One region of the Planococcus liqunii genome, then DNA from elsewhere that is predicted to be linked to it. Evidence: predicted binding sites of a transcription regulator. Region 1 holds the regulator's gene; the other holds the start of a gene.

The links. Region 1 encodes LexA, which represses DNA repair genes until DNA is damaged. Its sites were predicted from a motif close to CGAACATATGTTCG; they were not measured.
Region 2: a site for LexA is predicted at 3,921-3,934, ahead of QWY22_RS05955 (YhjD family protein). Genes of this name have one in related genera too.

The regions. Positions count from the first base shown of each region.
Region 1 covers NZ_CP129238.1:2,427,884-2,435,983, reverse strand. Annotated here, with positions in the region: gene QWY22_RS12390 (methionine gamma-lyase family protein) at 1-174, shown strand, start outside; gene QWY22_RS12385 (MerR family transcriptional regulator) at 297-680, shown strand; gene glnA (type I glutamate--ammonia ligase) at 719-2,053, shown strand; gene QWY22_RS12375 (DUF6376 family protein) at 2,193-2,639, shown strand; gene QWY22_RS12370 (hypothetical protein) at 2,802-3,026, shown strand; gene QWY22_RS12365 (hypothetical protein) at 3,134-3,334, shown strand; gene QWY22_RS12360 (hypothetical protein) at 3,476-3,901, shown strand; gene QWY22_RS12355 (hypothetical protein) at 3,961-4,155, shown strand; gene QWY22_RS12350 (class I SAM-dependent methyltransferase) at 4,236-4,967, shown strand; gene lexA (transcriptional repressor LexA) at 5,074-5,694, opposite strand; gene yneA (cell division suppressor protein YneA) at 5,862-6,179, shown strand; gene QWY22_RS12335 (YneB family resolvase-like protein) at 6,176-6,829, shown strand; gene QWY22_RS12330 (DUF896 domain-containing protein) at 6,887-7,120, shown strand; gene tkt (transketolase) at 7,208-8,100, shown strand, end outside.
Region 2 covers NZ_CP129238.1:1,188,721-1,196,820, reverse strand. Annotated here, with positions in the region: gene uvrA (excinuclease ABC subunit UvrA) at 1-335, opposite strand, end outside; gene uvrB (excinuclease ABC subunit UvrB) at 342-2,324, opposite strand; gene QWY22_RS05965 (IDEAL domain-containing protein) at 2,467-2,706, opposite strand; gene QWY22_RS05960 (competence protein ComK) at 2,884-3,438, shown strand; gene QWY22_RS05955 (YhjD family protein) at 3,531-3,899, opposite strand; gene QWY22_RS05950 (ABC1 kinase family protein) at 4,019-5,635, opposite strand; gene QWY22_RS05945 (enoyl-CoA hydratase-related protein) at 5,737-6,513, shown strand; gene QWY22_RS05940 (DUF5658 family protein) at 6,756-7,079, shown strand; gene QWY22_RS05935 (S9 family peptidase) at 7,779-8,100, opposite strand, start outside.

The sequences.
Region 1 (8,100 bases):
GATGTCATCATGGCCGCAGGCACGTTTGTCCAGGGCTCCAGCATCGAACTGACGGCAGATGGCCCGATCCGTCCGCCTTATACCGCTTTTATCCAAGGCGGCTTAACTTATGAACATGTGAAAATTGCTGTCTTAAATTCAGTGGAGACCTTAAAAAACAGCGGATTGCTGTAAGCTTAGTCCCGCATTTTACGATGCGGGATTTTTAATGTGTCAGGTTATCTTACATGGTGTTGACAGATAAACTGACATGACTTATACTGAGAGAGTAGTAATAAGTGAAAAGGGTGAAAAAAATGACGAATCGGGTTCGCCGGACCATGCCGCTTCTTCCAATCAGCATTGTCATGCAGCTGACGGAACTCACAGCGCGCCAAATCCGTTACTATGAAGAGCACGAGCTGATCAGCCCTGCCCGAACAGAGGGAAATAAGCGCATGTTTTCGTTAAATGACGTGGATACCCTGCTGGAGATCAAAGATTATTTGGATCAAGGCTTGAATATGGCCGGCATCAAGAAAATTTTTTCCATGAACGTTCAGCCAAAAGTTGAACAAGCTAATCCGAAAACAATCAGCGATGCTGAATTGCGCCAGATTATGCGGGAAGAATTCATGAGCTTAAAGGCTTATGACAGAGGCGGTCATCGCCAGGGGGATTTATCCCGTTTCTTCCATTGAGACGGGTTACATAAAACTTATAGGAGAGTGAAGAGAACATGGGCAAGTACACGAAGGAAGACATTAAACGATTAGTGAAAGAAGAAGAAGTAAACTTTATCCGACTGCAATTCACCGACATCCTCGGAATCATTAAAAACGTTGAAATTCCGACGTCCCAATTGGACAAAGCACTCGATAATAAAATGATGTTCGACGGTTCTTCCATCGATGGATTTGTGCGCATCGAAGAATCGGATATGTACTTATTCCCGGATTTGGATACTTGGGTCGTCTTCCCTTGGATCACCGGGAAAGGGAAAGTCGCGCGTTTGATCTGCGACATTTACCGTGCGGATGGTACGCCGTTTGAAGGCGATCCACGCAATAACTTAAAACGTGTACTTAAAGAAATGGAAGAGCTGGGCTTCACGCATTTCAACCTTGGGCCGGAACCGGAATTCTTCCTGTTCAAATTGGACGCGAGCGGGGAACCTTCGCTTGAACTGAACGACAACGGCGGATATTTTGACTTGGCTCCTATGGACCTTGGCGAAAACTGCCGCCGCGACATCGTTTTGGAATTGGAAGAGATGGGCTTTGAAATTGAAGCTTCCCATCATGAAGTAGCTCCAGGCCAGCACGAAATCGACTTTAAATATGCTGCTGCCTTGAAAGCATGTGATGATATTCAGACGTTCAAATTGGTCGTTAAGACGATTGCGCGTAAACACGGATTGCATGCTACATTTATGCCGAAGCCATTATTCGGTGTGAGCGGATCAGGGATGCACATGAACGTTTCCCTTTTCAAAGGAAACGAAAATGCGTTCCTTGACGAAGACGGCGAAATGAAATTAAGCGAAACAGCTTACCAGTTCTTAGCGGGGATTCTTGAGCACGCCCAAGGCTTTACGGCAATTACAAATCCTACAGTCAACTCGTATAAACGATTGGTGCCAGGATATGAAGCGCCTTGCTATGTGGCTTGGTCGGGGCAAAACCGCAGTCCGTTGATTCGCGTTCCGGCTTCACGCGGTTTGTCGACGCGTGTAGAAGTGCGTTCAGTAGATCCAGCAGCCAATCCGTATCTGGCAATGGCGGCTCTTTTAGCAGCTGGCCTTGATGGCATCAAGAACAAAATGACGCCGCCGAAAGCGGTTGACCGCAACATCTATGCAATGAACCGGAAAGAACGCGAAGCTGTTGGCATCCAAGACCTTCCGCCGACATTGTATGCCGCACTACAAGAACTGCAAAGCGACGAAGTGATGAAGAAAGCTCTTGGCGAGCACATCCTCAATAACTTTGTTGAAGCAAAAGAAATTGAGTGGGACATGTTCCGCATTGCCGTACACCCATGGGAGCGCGAGCAATACTTGAAGATGTATTAATAGATGGACCGTTGGAGCTTTTAAGCTTCAACGGTTTTTTTATTTCTTTATATTCTTGATCATGCTTGCCAACCTTAGAAAGATCGCAAGCTACATGTTATACTGATGCCAATAAGTCAGTATACGCAGGAGGCACAATATGAAAAAGATATCTCTGGCATTTCTAATAGCAAGCGGCATGTTGCTCAGCGGCTGTTCGGCGCTTGAAGGGGTCAACAATACTTTGAATTACGCCACGGAAGCTTCCGAATACGCAAACGAGGCCACAGCTTTTGGCAAGGAAGTCCCGGATCTGGCAAAAAGAGCGGTCAATGACGAGCAGGCTGCAAAAGAACTGGAGACAAAGCTGGAAGAAATGAAAACAAATATCGAAGAATTCAATGAGCTGGAAGCCCCTGAAATCGGGGCAGACCTGCACCAGCAAGTAGTGGACCAAAACAAACGCGCAGTGGAAGGCATCGACTTGTATTTGGAGAACATAGAAGGCGGCAAACTCAATTCAGAAGTGCTGAAGAATAACCAGGCGTTCCAATCTCTTCAGGAAATTACCAGCATCATTGAACAAATCAAAAATTTAGGCAATTAAATAGAGCATTTTCAGAACCGAACTGCCAGCAGACCAATGCTGGCTTTTTTAGATACGTATAAGCTGCTGACTTTTTCCGAAATAGTGAAAATCGCTGAAATTCGTTGGTTTTTAAAGGATTCAAGCAGATGATTGAAGAAAGTTTAAAGAGGAGGTGAGACCGTGAAAAAATTTGTGATCCAGTATTTTTTGGAAAAAGGGCTGACAGTTGAAAGAACGGTAGAAGCGGAGTCGAGGGAAAACGTCGCTGCAATGGCTCTTTCTGAAAATATTGTCCAATTTGAAGATGTCTTTGGCGAATTGAATATTTTTAATAAAACCGACATTAAATTAGTGAAAATCAAAAATTACACGGAACCGGTGACCACTTCGAGAAGAGGGGGTTAAAAAAGCTGCATATCGGGTATGAATAAAAGTACCCTTTTAATATGTTAATAACTCGTACTGAATTTTCTGTGGCATATGTGCCAGGAGGATTTTGTGGGGGTGATTAAATGAAAAAGATACAAGGGATAAAAAATCTGCTGGAATATTTGGAAACAGTGGGTTACCCAATGACCGAAGAGCGGGTGCAGCACTTTATGGCCCAACGAAAGATTCCGCATAGCCAGGCATATGGAGACATGATCTTTTTCGATTCAAACCATATTGATTGGTGGATAGCTGAGCAGCGGAAACTGAAGAACGAAAATTAAGTGAGCTTTGACCCTCAACACCCTGAAACTGGATCCTTTTCTAGAAAAGAGTCCAGGTTCAGGGTATTGTCTATTTTAGAGACTGTAACTTTTTTGCTGGAGTAGCGTCTTAATAGCAAAGATAAATTGGAGGATTCATAGATGAAAATATTGAAAGTCTTAATTGTACTGCTCGTTGTGTTTTCTTTAGGCGCCGTTGCTGTGTATTATTTCGGAACAAATATGGCTTCGGAGAAAATAGTAGATGAGGCAACTGAACAAATGGAAAGCAGCGGGAAACTGGATGAAGTTAAGGAATATGTAGAAAGCGATCCTGAGCTATCCGGGTATATCGAAGAGGCAAAAGCAGCAGATGAAAGTTCATTGCCCTTTAATACAACAGGACAGGCGACTCGGGTACTAGTTCAAAAAGTTGGCATGACTGAACTGAATACGATACGAAATGGTGTCCAAAGCGGCACCATGACGCCACAGGAAGCCGTGCAGAAACTGGAAGGCAAACTGACGGAGGAAGAAATGCTGGCCCTGAAAGTTATTGCCTATAAAGAAATATATAATCAGCAATAGCCTGCCGGTATGTTACACTGAAGGAAGCGTCTTAAAGCAATAACAGAGGAGGTCACCAAATGAAAACATTTCAAGTGGAATTTTATTTCGACCAAGGCAACACGATTGTTCTTTCTGTACAAGCTGTAGACAAAGAATCTGCTTTAGCCAAAATCCCTTCAAACGGAACATATGATGTGACGGATGAAGCAAGCAAAAAAATTTACCGGATCACGATTAATCTTGTAAAATATATCGTTGTCAATGAATCTTGATAAAACAAGCATCGCTCTCGCAGCGCATGCTTGTTTTATAGCCAAAAAATGGGATAGAAAACAAAGGGGGAATCGCAGCATTGGAATTCAAAGGCTCAAGTGTATATGACCAAACTGATTTTTTATCGAATTATTTAAAACGCAGAGGGCGGCAAGAAAGCCCGAACAATGCAATTGAAAAGCCGATCATTTTCGAACTGTTAGGAGATGTGAGCGGGAAGCGCATCCTGGATTTGGGTTGTGGAGATGCCGCTTTCGGGCGTGAACTGATGGCTGCAGGAGCAGTATCCTATGAAGGAGTCGAGGGATCTGAAGCCATGGCCTTATTGGCGAAGGAAACCTTAAAAGAGACCTCTGGCACTCTTTTTCAAGGGACAATGGAAGAATACCCTTTTCCAAAGGGAAGGTTTGATGTAGTGACGTCCCGCTTTGCCATACACTATATAGAAGATGTCGAAACATTATTTGCCAAAGTGTACGCAAGCTTAAACGAACAAGGCCATTTCCTGTTCAGTGTTCAGCATCCTTTGACGACTTCGTCATTTGAAAGCAAGCAAGCCGGTGAAAGAAGAGAAAACTGGCTGGTCGATGACTATTTTATCCAAGGTGAACGAAAAGAACCTTGGATTGATAAAATCGTCGTCAAACACCACCGGACAATTGAAACTTATTTTACAGCTTTGACAGGAGCCGGTTTTAAAGTGAAAGCTTTGCGTGAAGGGGAACCCGACCGCCAATCGTTCACCAGCGAGGAAGAGTATCAGCGGCGCCGGCGCATCCCGGTCATGCTGGTGTTTTCGTGTGAAAAATAAAAAGCACAAAGTCATTCCAAATGAAAAAACGCTGAGAAAAAAATCTCAGCGTTTTTTCGTTTGGGCCATCATGGTTCTTGCATAGGTTAACAAGAAACAATCTTTTTTAATGAATTTGGCGGTAGACGCCGACGACTTTGCCCAAAATGGAGACTTGGTCTACGATAATCGGATCCATCGAGGAGTTTTCAGGCTGCAAACGGAAGTAGCCTTCTTCGCGGAAAAAGCGTTTGACGGTTGCTTCGTCATCAGCAGTCATTGCGACAACAATGTCGCCATTGTTTGCGGACTGCTGCTGGCGTACAACAACGTAGTCCCCGTTCAGGATGCCTGCTTCGATCATACTTTCACCCATAATTTCCAGCATGAAGATATGGTCTTCTTCCGTGCCGTAGCTTTGCGGCAATGGGAAGTATTCTTCCACGTTTTCAATAGCCGTAATTGGCAAGCCTGCCGTAACTTTACCGATCAAAGGCACATGCAATACAGGATTTTTTTCGATTAACGCATCGTCTGTGCTGATAATTTCAATCGCTCTTGGTTTTGTCGGGTCGCGCCGGATTAAGCCTTTGCTTTCCAATCTTGCCAAATGGCCATGGACAGTCGAACTTGATGCCAAGCCAACTGCTTCTCCAATTTCACGTACGGAAGGCGGATAGCCTTTTGCCCGAACTTCGTCTTTTATGAAAGTTAAAATATCTTCTTGGCGCTTCGATACTTTTTTCAACAGTTTCACCTCTTTTTAGTTGTTCAGTTATGTTTTTCTACCCATAGTATATCAACTTGGGCTTTGAAATGCAAACATAGGTTCGAATTTATTTGTTGACAAAAACACTTGTTCGCATTAACATAAGAACATATATTCCGAACACACATTCCTAGGAGGCGGTTCATATGACAATTATCCAAAAACATTCTTATTTTACTGCATTATTTACATTGATTCTTATATTTTCGATTTTTACCGTGGTGAACCACAATAACGAAGAAGCTCAAATGAGCCATGTGCAAATTGAAGAAGGCGATACTTTATGGACATTAGCGGAATCTTTCAGCGGTGAAACTCCCCATCAGCAGTGGATAGACGAAATTATGAAGGAAAACGGTTTAACTACTTCGAAAATCGTCGCCGGTCAATCGATTAAGATTCCCAGTGATCGACTAAAATATGCCCCAGATGAAACCATCAAGCTGGCAGGTGATGCAGAATGAAAAAGACTGCGTTAATCTATTGCCGAGTCAGTACCACGAAAGACACTCAAGAAACTTCGCTCGAAAGACAAGAAGAAGAATTGCTGAAATTTGCATTTGAACAATCGTATATCGTTGACCAAATTTTTTCCGATCAGCATAGCGGCTATGAAATGGACCGGGAAGGTCTGCTCGAAATGCTGAATTGCATCAAGACTGAAAAAATCGATGCGGTCTTTGTCCAGGACGAAACCCGTCTTGGGCGAGGCCATGCCCGCATTGCTCTTTTGCATGTCATGAAAAAATACGGAGTTGAAGTGTATACCTTATCCGACCGGGGTCCAATCGCGTTAAACGATATGGACGATATGGTGCTGGAAATTTTAGCGATTGTAGAAGAATATCAACGGAAAATACATAATGCCAAAATCAAGCGCGGCATGAAGCGCGCAGTCGAAAATGGCTATAAACCTGAAAAAAACTTGAAAGGCAAAGGCAATCCGGAAGGCCGGGAACGCCTTGATTTGCCGATTGACCAAATTGTCAGCCTGAAAGAAAACGGATTGACTTTCCATGAGATTGCGATCACCTTGCAAGGGTTTGGCTACAAGGCCAGCAAAGCAACCGTCCATCGGCGCTATAAAGAATTTGAACAGATGAAACAGGGCTAATATATTGCAGAAATGCCTCTTCTTTTGTACGATATGAAAGAAGAAAGGTGGTATTTGATGTTATCTCCAGATAAATTAAAGCGAATCAACGAATTATCGCGTAAATCGAAAACTGCTGGCTTGTCAGTTGAAGAAGCAAAAGAGCAATCTTCCTTGCGGGAAGAATATTTGCAGGTTTTCCGCAAAACGATGCGCGGAACAATTGAAAACGTAAAAGTGATCGATCCGAACGGCGACGATGTAACGCCTGACAAAATTAAAAATATCCGCGAGAATAAGTATTTAAATTAATACTTATTCTTTTTTTATTTGTATTCTTTTCTATTGTTGACTACACTAGAAAGGGATGAAATTTTGTATTAGAGAGGATGTTTTTTTATGTCAAACCATGCAGATCAACTTGCAGTGACTACGATTCGCACACTTTCCATAGATGCTATCGAAAAAGCTAATTCGGGCCACCCTGGATTGCCAATGGGCGCTGCTCCTATGGCTTACACTTTATGGACTAAACACATGCACCATAACCCGAGCAATCCGGACTGGTTCAACCGCGACCGTTTTGTGTTATCGGCTGGACACGGATCGATGCTTCTATATAGCTTGCTTCACTTAAGCGGATATGGCTTGTCATTGGACGAAATCAAAAACTTCCGCCAATGGGATTCCAAAACACCTGGACACCCTGAATACCACCACACGAAAGGTGTAGAAGCCACTACGGGCCCGCTTGGACAAGGGATTGGGATGGCAGTCGGAATGGCGATGGCAGAACGCCATTTAGCAGCTACATACAATAAAGAAAACCTGGACATCGTTGACCACCACACATTCGCTTTATGCGGAGACGGGGATTTGATGGAAGGTGTTGCTGGTGAAGCGATCTCACTTGCCGGCCATTTGAAATTGAACAAATTGGTTGTCCTTTATGACAGCAACGACATTTCGCTTGATGGCGACTTGAGCATGAGTTTCTCGGAAGACATTCAAAAACGTTTCGAGTCTTATGGCTGGAACTACTTGCGTGTAAACGACGGCAACGAGCTGGACGATTTGTCTGAAAAAATTGCTCAGGCTAAACAGTCATCCGACAAACCGACAATCATTGAAGTGAAAACCGTAATCGGCTACGGAGCTCCAAACAAATCCGGTAAAGCAGATGCGCACGGTGCACCACTTGGCGAAGACGAAATGAAACTGGCTAAAGAATACTACAAGTGGACATTTGATCAGGACTTCCACGTTCCTGAAGAAGTCTATGAAACATTCAA
Region 2 (8,100 bases), 1.2 Mb from region 1:
AAACGCATATAATCATAAATCTCGGTTACGGTAGCTACTGTCGAACGCGGATTTTTGCTCGTCGTCTTCTGGTCAATGGAAATCGCCGGCGACAAACCTTCAATCGAGTCGACATCCGGCTTGTCCATTTGCCCTAAAAACTGGCGGGCATAAGAAGACAGCGACTCCACATATCTTCGCTGCCCTTCCGCGTAAATCGTATCAAATGCCAAAGAAGATTTCCCTGAACCGGAAAGGCCCGTCATAACCACAAGCTGATCCCGTGGAATGACGACATCAATGTTTTTTAAATTATGCGCACGCGCGCCTTGGATTCGTATTTCCTGATTTTTCAAGCTTTATCACCCTTCCGCTTTCAATTCCAGCACTGTATCTCGCAGTTCGGCTGCCCGTTCGAAATCGAGCGCTTTGGCTGCTTCTTTCATTTCTGTTTCCAGTAAAGTAATCAATTTCACGCGATCTTCTTTTTTGAGCTTCTTGCCGGCTGCCGCTTTTGAAACGTATTCTTCCGTCTCTTCTGCTGCGACCGTGGCCCGGATCACATCCCGGATTTTCTTTTCGATTGTAATTGGCGTAATGCCATGTTTTTCATTGTAAGCGGCCTGTATCGTGCGCCGGCGTGTCGTTTCATCAATCGCTTTTTGCATCGAGTCGGTCATTTTATCGGCGTACATGATGACATGGCCGTTGGAATTCCGCGCCGCACGCCCCATCGTTTGAATAAGCGAGCGTTCTGACCGCAAGAAGCCTTCCTTGTCGGCATCAAGGATGGTGACAAGAGAAACTTCCGGAATGTCCAGCCCTTCCCGAAGCAAGTTGATGCCGACAAGCACATCGTAAACACCCATCCGCAATTCACGGATAATTTCGATTCGCTCCAGTGTCTTGATCTCCGAGTGCAGGTAATTGACTTTAATCCCTGCTTCTTTCAAATAAGCCGTCAGGTCTTCGGACATTTTCTTCGTTAATGTTGTTACGAGCACCCGTTCATTTCTTTCCGTGCGCTGGCGGATTTCATCCATTAAGTCATCGATCTGGCCTTCGATCGGACGCACTTCAATGGTCGGATCCAACAGTCCGGTCGGCCGGATAATCTGTTCCACCATTTCCGGTGTATGTTCCAATTCATATGGCCCCGGCGTTGCGGAAACAAAAACGGCCTGATGGATATGCTTTTCAAATTCATCGAATGTCAGCGGCCGGTTGTCCATCGCTGAAGGCAGGCGGAAACCATGGTCGACCAACACTTTCTTGCGTGCCTGGTCACCGTTGAACATGCCGCGGACCTGCGGCAGCGTGACATGGCTTTCATCGACTACCAGCAGGAAATCTTCCGGGAAGTAATCGATGAGCGTGTAAGGCTGGGCGCCTGGAGGGCGCAGCGTCAAGTGGCGGGAATAGTTTTCGATGCCTGAGCAAAAGCCCATTTCCCGCATCATTTCCAAATCGTAGCGTGTGCGCTGTTCAAGGCGCTGCGCTTCAAGCAGTTTATCTTCTGCACGCATTTCTTTTAAGCGTTCTTCCAGTTCCGCTTCAATATTTTCAATGGCTTTCACCATTTTTTCTTCTCGGGTAACGAAGTGGGATGCCGGGAAGATCGCGACATGTTCCCGCTCGCCGATAATTTCACCGGTCAACGCATCCACTTCACGGATCCGATCGATTTCATCTCCAAAAAACTCAACACGCAGACAGCGTTCATCGCGTGATGCCGGAAAAATTTCCACTACGTCTCCGCGAACGCGGAAAGTTCCGCGGATGAAGTTGATGTCGTTTCGCTCATACTGGACATCCACCAATTTCCGCAGCAGCTGATTGCGTTCGATTTCCATTCCTTTCCGGAGAGAAACGACAAGCTCCCGGTACTCTTTAGGAGAACCGAGGCCGTAAATGCAGGATACGGAAGCAATGACAATGACATCATCCCGCTCAAACAACGAACTTGTCGCGGAGTGGCGAAGTTTGTCGATTTCATCGTTGATGCTTGCATCTTTTTCTATATACGTATCTGATTGGGGCACGTAAGCTTCCGGCTGATAGTAATCGTAATAACTGACAAAATATTCAACCGCGTTATCCGGAAAGAATTCCTTGAATTCACTGTAAAGCTGCCCTGCCAATGTTTTGTTGTGCGCCATGACGAGCGTCGGCTTTTTCACTTGCTGAATGACATTCGACATGGTGTAAGTTTTCCCTGTACCTGTTGCACCGAGCAAAGTCTGGCAACGCTTGCCATTAATGATGCCTTGTGTAAGTTCTGCTATGGCTGCAGGCTGATCTCCTGCCGGCTCATAAGGTGCCTGGAGTTTAAATTCCTGTTTCATCTTAACGTCCTCCCGTTTGTTTCGCTGTCCCTATTTTATCATATGCCCTAAAAATCCCCTAACAAAAAGCGAACGTATGTTTTTTGAGGCATCTTTTTTGAAGCAAAATAAAAAAACCGCCCCTTAAGGGCGGTTTTGATTTTTATTCATCTTCGCACTTTAAAGCCTGCAATTGGGCTGAATAAGTGGCAAATGCTTCACGGTCGTTGTTGTCCAGGGCTTGGTCGATAAGCGTCATGAGCTGTTCTTCCTGCTGTGAGCGGTGTACATGCTTCAAGAATAGATCCAGATAAATATCGTTCAGCAGTTTTTCCGCTTCAGTGATTTTCTTCGTTTGAGCCATCGCTTTCATGAAGTCAGCATAAGAATAATAGTTTTCCATTCTTCATCACCCCGAATGCTTTTCATTAGTATACATGATAAAGCTATCAACAATCAATTGTTTTTTGAAAATTCTAATGAAATAGAAAAAATTTTATTTTTGAAATAAAAACAATTGAAAATCTTCCATTTATTGTTACAATAATATTTGTATAGTAAATTTGGGGGGTATAGCATAATGGGTAAAAGGAATCATCAGCCCTCTTCTTATACGGTGTGCAGCAATACATACGCACTTTTGCCGTATATAGACGGCAATCGCAGCTGGACACGTGTTATTGAAGATCGAAGCGAGTTTGTCGTAGAAGAGTCCGTTTACAAAACAGTCAGTTCTTCATGCAGTTTTTATAGGGGTTCACTGGAGAGCGCGACTCTCTATTCCCAAAAAGCAGTCCGCGTCAAACACAAGCCGCCCATTATTATCGGGGAGTATTATGGCAATCCGCTTCTCTTCTTCCCTACGCATTCTCCGAAAAACAAAGAATCAGTGTGGCTCAATTTTGACGCCGTCGAATTGGTGGAAAGCGATGACAGCGGAAAAGGCAGCATTGTGTATTTAAGCAATGGCGTAACCGTTCCTCTCGATGTATCTCCGATCGCTTTAAGGAATCAGCATTCCTTTGCTGGATCGTTGCGCCGTTATTTTAAAAATGCACAGCAGGTTCATCAACACCAAATGGTCTATTTGACAAAGCGCCGATATCCCCCTAGAAGACAACATCCTCTCGATTAAGTTTTCCAGTTGAAACGGCAAAAAAGCAGGCAGAAGCCGAGGTATTCCATCGGCTTCTTTTTTATGCCTGCTTTTTTGCAAGCTCTCTTCTCCTACCAGATTTGCCGATTGGACATCGCTAAATACACACGCAGCAATTCTTCCACCCGGTTGCGCAAGCGCAAGTTCAAATAACGCCGGTGGTCCTCGTAGCCGCCGTGGTAAAAGACGTACTCGGTAAATGTATCATCTCCAATTCCCCTGATCATTTTCATGTGGTGCTTGCGCATATGGATCTTCGTTTCCTGCAGCTCTTTTTGGACAAGCTTGATTGCGTTGTCCACCAGTTCAATGTATGGCCGCTTCAACTTAAAAGTTCCTTTTTCGAATAAAGACCGGTCGCGTTCGAGGATGATAAGCACCATTGGCAAATAAATAGCTTTCTCAAAATGGACAACTTCCTCTTGTGAGATCAACGGCATGTTTTACACCTCCTCAAAAAGGGAACGTTTGTTCTTATTTTTAATTCTACCCTGAAATGGCCAAATTGCAAGACTTGCCAAAAAAAATCTGCGCCCGGTAAGGCACAGATTTTTCGTTCTTATTTGATTGAGCGATAAGTCCACAGCGATCCGGCAAAAAACACACCGGAGACCCAGATGAGCGGTTCATGAGAAAACCAGACGGCTGTTGAGATACCGAAAAACGACAAAATCGTGAAAATGCCGGCAAACATGCGGCTCTGCAAGTCCCGCTGATGCTCCCGTTCACGGCCATCCCGGTTTTCCAGGTAATGGCGCAGCCGTTCCGGTTCTTCCAGGTAATTGATTACTTTCTGCGGGAACACGCGCAAAGGCCCTGATGCGTTCAGCACCCAGCGGAGAACATCGGCACGGCCGAATACACGCTTTTCTTCCTGCTGGGAAGATGCCCATTCGATGACGCGCGGCCGTGCCAGCGCCAGCAAATCGATTCCCGGGTCAAGCACGTTCAGCACCCCGACAAAAATGGAGGCTGCCCGGCCAAAAAAAGCAAACTCAGCCGGCAGCTGGACAGGCTGGGTGCGCACAATATTCTGCATGTCTTTGAACAGCCGTTCCACTACGAAGCTGTCCATCTGCATCAATTCGTTCGATTCATAGGCGGCGACTAAGCGTGCGATGGTATCGGCCAGCAGCTCGCGGTCGGCCTGCGGCAGCAGAAAGCGCAATTCTTCAAGCGCATCAATCACTTGATCATAATTCTTGAAGATAATGCCTTCGGCAATCCGCAGCACTGCCTGAGAATCCTTTTTCGTGATGGTGCCAGTCATGCCAAAATCGATCAGCACAATCGTGCCGTCCGGTTTCAGCAACACATTGCCCCCGTGCGGATCTGCATGGAACTGACCGCCGTAAAGGACTTGCTCAAGAAACAGGATGAACAAACGCTCGGCAATTTCATGGCGGTCGAGTTCGTTCTTTTCAATAAAGGCCAAATCCGTGATGCGTGCTCCTTCGATCCATTCCATCGCCAGTACACGGCAGGTCGAGATTTCATCAAAATAAACCGGGAAGCGAATGCCTTGCATTTCGGAAAAACGGTCTGCGAACGATCGCCCGCTTTGCAGTTCCTGAAGGAAATTCAGTTCGGCACCGATGGTCTCGGTCATTTCCCGGAACAATTGATTGAAATTGATTTGCTTTGAAAGCGGCGTAAAGGTCTTCATAAACCAGATAACGATGCGCATCGCCTGAAAATCTGCCCGCAGCAGCCGGTCGGTTCCCGGACGTTGGACTTTCAGCGCAACAATCGTGCCGTCTTTCAATACACCCTTATATACTTCTCCAATGGAAGCCGAAGCTACAGCACTTGCCGACAGCTCAGACAAATAACTGGTATACGGGGAATTCCATTCCGATTCAAGCACCGAAACAATTTTTTCCCGCGCCACTGATGGCACCCGGTCAGTCAGCCCTTCCAGTTCCTCCAAAAAAGACGGCGGCATGATATCAGCCCGGGTGGACAAGAACTGCCCCATTTTAATCATCAGACCACCCAGTTTTAAGGCGAGTGTCTTGTATTGCTTCGCTTGCTTGGTAACCAGCCGGTTCCACTTTTCCTCAACAATCGGATTCCACCTGCCGCGGTACCGGCGCTGAAAAAGCGTCGCCTGCGTATAAAATTTAATAGCCATATAAACAATTCGATAAATGCGGATAAACGTGATACGGTTCATACAGAAATCCCCTCTCTGCGCTTTATTATAGAGCGGGTTGGCGGAATAGTCCAAAAAATGGTATGTTTTTAATGGATGGAATGATACTAAGGGGGATGGAAATGGACACAATTCATTACGAACAACACGGCAATCTGGCATTTGTCACCTTGAACCGGCCGGATTCCATGAATGCTTTCAATTATGACATGCTAGCCGAGCTTGGCCAGGTGGTCGAAGCAATCCGCATCAATCCGGATATCCGCGTCGTGATCTTCACCGGCGCCGGCGAAAAAGCGTTTAGCGTTGGAGCCGATTTGAAAGAACGCAAAACGCTCACTGAACAACATGTGAAGCGCAATATCTTTAAAATCGGAGAAGTCTTTACCACGATTGAAAATTTGCCGCAGCCGACAATTGCCATGATGAACGGTTTTGCCTTCGGGGGCGGTATGGAACTGGCGCTGGCCTGCGATTTCCGCATCATTACAGATGATACACTGCTCGGTTTGACCGAAACCAGCCTGGCCATTATTCCGGGAGCCGGCGGCACACAGCGGCTGCCGCGTTTAATCGGAGAATCCAAAGCAATGGAATTGATTTTGACGGCACGCCGCTTAAAGTCGGCTGAAGCTTTGGCATACGGGCTTGTCACCAAAGTGGCGCCGCGCGCTGAACTGGTGGACGTCACCGCCCAATTCGCCGATATGATGCTGTCCAATGGACCGATTGCTCTGCAGCAGGCGAAATTTGCCATCAAGAATGGCATGAATGCAGACTTGCAGACGGGCTTGAATATCGAACGCAAAGCTTACGAGCTGACCATTCCGACTGAAGATCGGGTCGAGGCCCTTATGGCGTTCAGCGAAAAACGGAAACCTGTTTTTAAAGGCAAATAAGTGCGAGTCACAAAACAAACGAAGAAGGAGCGCCTCCTAGAGCCGCTCCTTCTTTTTCTATGCATTTAAAAATCCGCCAATCAGGTTATATGGACTATTAAAAATAAAATTAATATAAAATTAAATATTTTCTAGTCAGAAATGACTAACCTTTGCGATGATTGGGTATTTCTTTTAGTAACGTCTACAAATCAGAGGACTCTATTGTTTATATCGGAACAACTATACGCAGGAGGTGACATATGGCCGTACTTGAGCGAAGCACTCCTTTAAAAATCCCTGTCTGGACGCTTGGTATTTTGAATGTCTTGGACGGCATGCTGACTTTCTTCGGCCTCAGCTTAGGCTATATAACAGAAGGCAACCCTTTACTGAGCTCCCTTTCGCCATTCGCCATTTTAACCATCAAGCTGTTCTTATCGCTATGCCTGTTTAGCCTGCTTTTAACGCCTTTCATTGCCATTCGGGCCCGCCACTGGCGCTATCTGCTGCTATCTGCAAATATTCTCTACTCCATGATCCTTATCCTTCATGCCAGCTGGCTCATCCTCGTCGCCATCGCCTAATGCTCATTGCTTCGTATCCGGTTATTTGCATAAAGAAGACGCCCAACGGCAGTTGGGCGTCTCAGACTCTAGACCAAGTCCAGATCAAATGAATAAAGCTGTATAAAATCAACCGGACTGACCACTTCGCTTTCCGTGGGCTCGGCCTCAGTCTCCTCGTCGCTTTGAAAACCCGATGCTCCTGTTTCTGCATCGCTTCGCTAGCTTCGAAACATGAAAGAGCGTTGCATCACTGCGCTAGCTTCGTCGCAAAGACTTGGCCTCACTACCTTCGGCCAATGTCTTGCCTGCGGGGCCTTCGACCTGAGTCGCTCCGTCGCGTTGCTCCTCCACTGCTCCCACAGGAGTCTCCGTGGCCAGCCCGGTTGGGCGTCTCTCTTCTATAAAGAAAGTGAAGAGTCATCCGATTGAAACTCAGCCAGTTCGCGAAAGGAAAAAAGCGACACCTCTGGGCAGCCTCCAAGTTAAGGGTCCGGAGTGGAAGCCGGCGACTCCTGCGGGAGTAGTGCGAGTCCTAAGACCCCGCAGGGAGCGCTAGCGAGCGAGGAGGCTTGGGCCGCACCCCGCGGAAAGCGTCCGGCTGAAACGGAGGATCCGGGATGTCCTTTTATATTTTTATTCATCCATGACGTACGAAAATTCTTTCGTCTACAAGCTCAGATGTCCAACAAAAGTTGGGGGTCTTTAAAATTCCGTTCCTTATAGGTATTTCTCCATCCAGCCGGCAATTTGCTCAAGGCGGGCAAAACGGAGGTTCGGTTTGCCGGTGCGCGACAGGTTATGGTCCGCTTCCGGGAAACGCACAAATTCGGTTTCTTTGCCCATGCTCTTCAACGTGACATACAGCTGTTCCGACTGCTCGATCGGGCAGCGGAAATCGTTCTCCGAATGAAGAATCAGCAGAGGCGTCTCGACGTCTTTTGCATATTTCAGCGGCGAGTGATGCCACAAAGTCTCGACATCGGTCATGTCCGCACCAATTTGCCAATCACTGAAATAGTAGCCGATGTCTGAGACGCCG